2 regions of the Hydrogenophaga sp. RAC07 genome follow, and region 2 is predicted to be linked to the other one. Evidence: predicted binding sites of a transcription regulator. Region 2 holds the regulator's gene; the other holds the start of a gene.
What was found. The regulator FNR, encoded in region 2, switches genes on or off when oxygen is low (the NO sensors DNR and NnrR bind a similar motif). The targets are predictions, from matches to a motif close to TTGATNNNNATCAA.
Positions count from the first base shown of each region.

Region 1: a site for FNR is predicted at 1,925-1,938, ahead of BSY239_RS00485 (TraR/DksA family transcriptional regulator). Genes of this name have one in related genera too.

Region 1 covers NZ_CP016449.1:120,111-123,510, reverse strand. The annotation lists gene BSY239_RS00495 (PhaM family polyhydroxyalkanoate granule multifunctional regulatory protein) at 1-966, opposite strand, end outside; gene BSY239_RS00490 (enoyl-CoA hydratase/isomerase family protein) at 1,014-1,844, opposite strand; gene BSY239_RS00485 (TraR/DksA family transcriptional regulator) at 2,017-2,373, shown strand; gene BSY239_RS00480 (VOC family protein) at 2,403-2,843, shown strand; gene BSY239_RS00475 (fumarylacetoacetate hydrolase family protein) at 2,931-3,400, opposite strand, start outside.
Region 2 covers NZ_CP016449.1:1,525,229-1,528,628, forward strand. The annotation lists gene ccoG (cytochrome c oxidase accessory protein CcoG) at 1-612, shown strand, start outside; gene BSY239_RS07165 (hypothetical protein) at 638-922, shown strand; gene BSY239_RS07170 (hypothetical protein) at 954-1,184, shown strand; gene fnr (fumarate/nitrate reduction transcriptional regulator Fnr) at 1,297-2,016, opposite strand; gene hemN (oxygen-independent coproporphyrinogen III oxidase) at 2,168-3,400, shown strand, end outside.

The DNA.
Region 1 (3,400 bases), 1.4 Mb from region 2:
AGCAGGCTGCAGTGCGGCAAAGCCGGGGAAAAACGCGGTCGGCATGGTCCAGTCGCCCGCGGCCATGGGTTGCGCCGCGGCAGCGCGGGTCGGCGTCTTGGCCGCTGATGCGCGCGTGGGCGCTTTCTTGGCCGCCGGCCGGGGCGCTGCCTTTTTGGCGGGCGCGGTCACGGCCCTCGCAGCCGCGCGGCCCACGCCGGCGGCTGTGCCCACGTTGCGCGCCACCGAGCCGCCGATGCTGCGCGCGGCCTTGCCGGCCATGCCGGTGGCGGCTTTCACCGCCTGGTCGGTCAGGCCCGAGGCCACCTGGCGCGTGGTGTCCAGCGCGGTCTGTTTGGCCACGTCTTTCATGGCGTTGCCGGCGATCTGCTGGAACTGCTGCGAAATGGCGCCCCACCACTGCATCGGGTCGACCACGCCACCGGTGGCCGGCGGTGCGGCGGCAGCCGTTTTTCGGACCTTGCTGCGCGGTGCCGGCTCCGGCGCTGGTTCTTCCTCTTCTTCCTCTGCGGCCTCATCGGGTTCGGCCACAGGCGCGTTGCCGTAGGTGCGCGGCGGAATCTCGAGCCCCGCGAACTGGGCGGGCGCGGCAGGCGCGGCACCCGTGAAACTGGCCAGCGTGTCGGCCGCCTTGATCTTCAGCGCGTTGGCCACATCGCCCATGCTGAAGTTCATGCTCTTGAGGGTGGAGAGCGTCATCTTCTGCACTTCGAGCGCCTGGATCGTGGCGCCCAGGGCCTTGGAATTCTGGTCGAGCCAGAAATGCACCGCCTTGAGTTCCTCGATGCGTTTTTCCAGGTCTTCCACGTTGAAGGTGGGGGCCACCCAACTGCCCAGGTTGGGCAACTGCGGGATGTTCTGTCCGATGCCCTGGGCCACGCCACCGGCGGCCTGGCCCGCGAGGTTTTGAAGGAACTCGAAGCCGGGCACGAACTTGCCAAAACCACTGCTGGGCGCGTCGCTCATGGGTGTCTCCTGTGGGGGTTCAGGGGCGACTGCCGTGCTGCCGGGTCTCAGCCGTCCACGCCGTAGCGGGGGGCTCGACGTTCACGCAAGGATGCCACACCTTCGCGCACGTCGGGACCGGCAAAACCCATGAATTCCAGTGCGAGCGAGGTGTCGAAGGCAGGCCCGGCCTGGCGCAGCCAGTTGTTGAGCGAATACTTGGTCCAGCGGATCGCGGTCTGGCTGCCGCTGGCCAGCCGGTCGGCCACTTCATAGGCCTTGTCGAGCAACTGGTCTTCCTCCACCGCCAACGACACCAGCCCGATGCGCTCGGCTTCTTCGCCGCTGATGGGGTCGCACAGCAGCAGGTAGTACTTGGCCTTGGCCAGGCCGCACAAAAGTGGCCAGACGATGGCCGCATGATCCCCTGCGGCGACACCCAGGCGTGTGTGGCCGTCGACGATCCTGGCGCTCTTCGCGGCGATCGAGATGTCGGCCAGCAAGCCGGCCACCAGGCCCGCGCCCACGGCCGGGCCGTGCATGGCGCTCACGATGGGTTTGTCGCAGTTGATCACGTTGTAGACCAGGTCGCGCGCCTCCTTCCACACGCGTGTGCGCACCTCGAAGTCGGTCGCCATGTCTTGCACCAGCGCAAGATCACCCCCACCCGAAAAGCCGAGGCCGCTGCCGCGCAGCACAGCGCAACGCACGCTGTCGTCGCGTCCCACGTCGCGCCAGATCTCGCTCAGTTCCCAGTGGCCCTCATGGCCGGCGGTGGGCAGCTTGCCGTTGCCGCCGGGTCCGTCGGCGCGCATGCGGATGTCGAGCACGGAGGGCACACCGTCCACGTCGGGTCCTCGGCGGGTGATGTCCAGGGTCTGGTAGCGGCTGTAATCCACGGTGGTCATCAGGGTCTCCTCGGGGAATCGGGTTATGAATCAGGGGTACGTTGCGCACCCTTCCAGCCGGTCGATTGTGATTGACGTGCATCAAGGCGGGCGGGCGCTGAAAGGCGCAACATGAAACATGCACAAGGTCATCACACGGCCTGCATTTCTTGAGGAGAACCGAATGACCGCCCACATATCCGACACCTTCACCGCCCAGCTTCAGGAGATGCGCACCGACTTGCTCGCCCAGTTGCGCGCCCAGCACGGCGGGGCCATGAGCCGGGCGGAATCGGCGGCCGAAGCGCTCGGCAATGGCAGCGACGACCAAGCCCAGGCCAACACCGAGCGCGAGCTGAGCTTTGCACTGGAGGAGCGCGAGTCGGCCGAACTGATCGAGATCGACGCCGCGCTCAAGCGCATCGCCGACGGCAGCTTTGGTCTGTGTGTCGATTGCGGTGTGTCCATCCCCGCCGCACGACTGCATGCCAACCCCACGGCCATGCGCTGTATTGACTGCCAGACCAAGGCGGAGCACTGAGGCCTGCCGCGACTGGGTATGCTGACGGCATGAACGACCCAGCCACCACACTGTCCACCCGAAGCCTGTTCCATTTCGCCTTCCATGTGACCGACCTGATGGAGGCGCGCCGCTTCTACGGCGGTGTGCTCGCTTGCACCGAGGGGCGCAGCACCGACACCTGGGTCGACTTTGACTTCTTCAGCCACCAGATCTCGCTGCACCTGGGCGAACCGTTCAAGACCACGCGCACCGGGCGTGTGGGCGAGCACCTGGTGCCCATGCCGCACTTCGGTCTGGTGTTGTTGCTGCCCGAATGGAAAGCGCTCGCCGAACGCCTCGAGCAAGCCGGTGTCGAGTTCGTGCTGCCGCCCCAGGTGCGCTTTGAAGGGCAACCAGGCGAGCAATGGACGATGTTCTTCTGCGACCCCTTCGGCAACCCGATCGAGGTCAAGGGGTTTGCTTCGCTCGACGCGGTTTACGCCAGCTGACTGACTCCCCCCGCCGCGCTGCGCGCGACCCCTCCAGGGGCGGCACTGGCGGCCCGGCAAAGCCGGTTCCGCGGTGCCCTGGGATGGTCATGCCAGCGGTGAAATCTTCTGGTCGATCGCACCGAAGATGCTCTGACCGTCCTTGCCCTTCATCTCGATGCGGATGGTGTCGCCGAACTTCATGAAGGCGGTGGATGGCTGGCCATCAAGGATGGTTTCGATCGCGCGCTTCTCGGCGATGCAGCTGTAGCCCTTGGGCCATTCCTTGCGGCCGTCCACCTCCACGCTCTTGTTGCTCACCGTGCCGCTGCCCACGATGGAGCCGGCGCGCACGTTGCGCGTCTTGCAGATGTGGGCGATCAGTTGCCCGAAGTGGAAGGTCATCTCGGGGCCGGCTTCGCACATGCCGACCTTGCGGCCGTTCCAGGTGCTTTGCAGCGTGAGGTGCACACGCCCACCCTGCCAGGCGTCGCCCAGCTCGTCGGGCGTGATGGCCACCGGGCTGAACGCCGTGGCCGGTTTGCTCTGGAAGAATCCGAAGCCCTTGGCGAGCTCGG
Region 2 (3,400 bases):
ACCATGTGCGTGCAGGTCTGCCCCACCGGCATCGACATCCGCAAAGGTCTTCAGTACGAGTGCATCGGTTGCGCGGCCTGCGTGGACGTGTGCGACGACGTGATGGACAAGGTGGGCTACCCGCGCGGCCTCATCAAGTTCTCGACGCAGAACGGCATGCAGCAGGGCTGGGACACGAAACAGATGCTCAAGCGCGCCATGCGTCCGCGTGTGCTGGTGTATTCGGCGATTCTGCTCACCATCACGACAGCGGTGGGCGTGAGCCTCTACATGCGAACGCCGCTGCGCGTGGACGTGATGCGAGACCGCGGCTCCATGGCGCGCATGGTGGAGCAGGGCCGCATCGAGAACGTGTACCGACTGCAGATCATGAACGCGACCGAGGAGACGCAGCGTTATGCCATCAGCGTCTCGGGTCTGCCAGGCATCACGCTCGATCCGGTCACCGAGGTCGAGGTGTTGCCCACCGAGGTGCGATCGGCTGCGGTGCGGGTGCAGATCCCGCCCGGCACCGCGTCCACCGGCTCGCACCCGATCCAGTTCGAGATCCGTTCCACCGGCGACGAGGTGGCCCGCGTGACCGAGAAGGCCGCCTTCCTCGTGCCGCGCTGAACCCGCCGTATTTCAGGAGATTCCCATGAGTTCAAACAAAACTTCACCCGACACTGCAGCCGCCTGGTGGCGAACGCCACAGATGTGGCTGGTGGTGGGCGCGCCGCTGGTGGGCGTGGCGGCCAGCCTCACGGCCGCCTTCTTCGCCATCAACGGGGCCGATCCGGTGCTCAACAAGGCCGACTACCAGCGCGACTACAAGGCCGCCCATGCGCTGCAGGGTCAGGCGCGCATCGACGCGCTGGCCAAGCTGCAACCGGCCCACCAGGCGCGCAACAACGCGGCTTCACCGGTGATTCCGGCCGAGTGATTGGCCATCACAACAAGGGGGAGACCAGCCGATGTGGGGAAAACGCCTGATGGTGATTGCCTGGCCCGCCTTTCTGGTGGCGGCCGTGCTCGAGATGGTGGTGTTTGCGCTGGTCGACCCGAGCGACCTGCACTGGTTTGGCGCTCCGCTGGCGCTGTCGCGCGAGGCGGTCTACACACTGGCGTTTTTTGTGTTCTGGGCGCTGACGATGGCGTCGAGTGCGCTCACCACGCTGCTGAGCCTGCCGCCGTCCGAGCTCTGAGCGGCGTAGCGGGGAGCGGGGAGCGGGGTGCGCGATCCGGCGCCGGGCCGCCCCAAGCCGGATCAGCCCCCTCGGGGGGCAGCGACCCGCGCAGCGGCGGAGCGTGGGGGCCTCAAATGCACGTTTGAGGATTGACGATCTGGCGCAGTGCTTCCACGTTCTTGATGTGAACGTGGCGCTGCTTCACGTCGATGATGCCGTCCTCGGCGAACTTCGAGAACGTGCGGCTCACGGTCTCCAGCTTCATGCCCAAATAGCTGCCGATCTCTTCGCGCGTCATGCGCAGAACAAATTCGGACTGCGAGAAGCCGCGCGCATGCAGGCGCTGCACCAGGTTCAGCAGAAAGGCAGCCAGCCGCTCTTCGGCCCGCATGCTGCCCAGCAGCAGCATCACGCTGTGGTCGCGCACGATCTCGCGGCTCAGGATCTTGTGCACGTGGTGCTGCAGCGTGGTGAACTCGCGCGAAAGCTCTTCCACCTGGTCGAACGGCATGATGCAGACCTCGGCGTCTTCCAGTGCCACGGCGTCGCAGGAATGGTGGTCGCTCACGATGCCGTCCATGCCGATGATTTCGCCCGTCATCTGGAAGCCCGTCACCTGGTCGCGGCCATCGGCCGTGGTCACACAGGTCTTGAAGAAGCCCGAGCGCACGGCATAGAGCGACGTGAACTTGTCGCCCACGTTGAACAACGCCTGACCACGCTTGATGCGCTTGCGGGTGGAGATCACGCGGTCCAGCTTGACCATCTCGTCCGCGTTCAAACCCATGGGCAGGCAGAGTTCGCGAAGGTTGCAGCTGGAGCAGGCAACTTTGATCGTGTGGGCATCCATACAGAATCCGGGGAATGTGTGACAGGCCACAGCATACCCCCGTGGGGAGTCGATGGTGGTGTCTTGCGGATCATGCTGCGCTGCTTGATGAAGATCAAGGCCCGCGCGCGGGGCCTGTTGCACAGTGGCTCCCTAGATTGGGAGACACCCCTTGAGCCACACCATTTCCGACGATCTGCTGCGCCGTTTCGACATTCCCGGACCGCGCTACACCTCGTACCCCACAGCCGACCGGTTCGTTGAAGCCTTCACCGAGGACGACTACGTCCAGGCGCTGGAGCAGCGCAAGGCGGGCTCCATGGCGTTGCCGCTCTCGCTCTACGTGCACATACCTTTTTGCGAATCGGTCTGTTACTACTGCGCCTGCAACAAGGTGATCACCAAGCACCACGACCGCGCGGCCGAGTACTTGCGCTACCTGGCGCTGGAGGTCGAGTTGCAGGTGGCGCACGTGGGCCCCGGGCAACACGTGTCGCAGTTGCACCTGGGTGGCGGCACGCCGACTTTCCTGTCGGACGCCGAACTCGAAGACCTCATGAGCATGCTGCGCTCGCACTTCACGCTGGTGCCCGGCGGCGAATATTCGATCGAGGTGGACCCGCGCACCGTGACCGAAGAGCGCCTGCGCACGCTGGCGCGCTTGGGCTTCAACCGCCTGAGTTTCGGTGTGCAGGACTTCGATCCCACGGTGCAGAAGGCGGTGCACCGCATCCAGCCCGCCGAGCAGGTGTTTGCGCTGGTGGCCGCCGCGCGGCGCATCGGCTTCGAGTCCATCAACGTGGACCTGATCTACGGCCTGCCGCTGCAGACGCCCGAGTCGTTTGCGCGCACGCTCGCCCAGGTCAACGACCTGCGGCCCGACCGCATTGCGCTCTACGCCTACGCCCACTTGCCGTCGCGCTTCAAGCCGCAGCGGCGCATCATTGCCGCCGAACTGCCCAGCGGCGGCGCCAAACTGTCCATGCTTTCGGCCTCACTCGACGCCCTGCAGGACGCCGGCTACGTGTACGTGGGCATGGACCACTTTGCACTGCCCACCGACGCGCTGGCCGTGGCCAAGCGCCAGGGCCGGCTGCACCGCAACTTCCAGGGCTACAGCACCCAGCCCGACTGCGACCTGATCGCGCTCGGCGTCTCCGCCATCGGCCGCATCGGCGCCACCTACAGCCAGAACGCCAAGACGCTGGAGGAGTACCGGGACATGCTCGACCAGGGCCGCCTGCCCATCGTGCGTGGCCTGGCGCTCACGCGCGACGATCTGTTGCGCCGCGCGGTGATCATGTCCCTGATGTGCCAGGGCGAGCTGCAGTTCGAGTCGATCGAACTCGGACACCTGATCAACTTCCGGAAGCACTTTGCGCGAGAGCTTGAAGTGCTGGCGGGC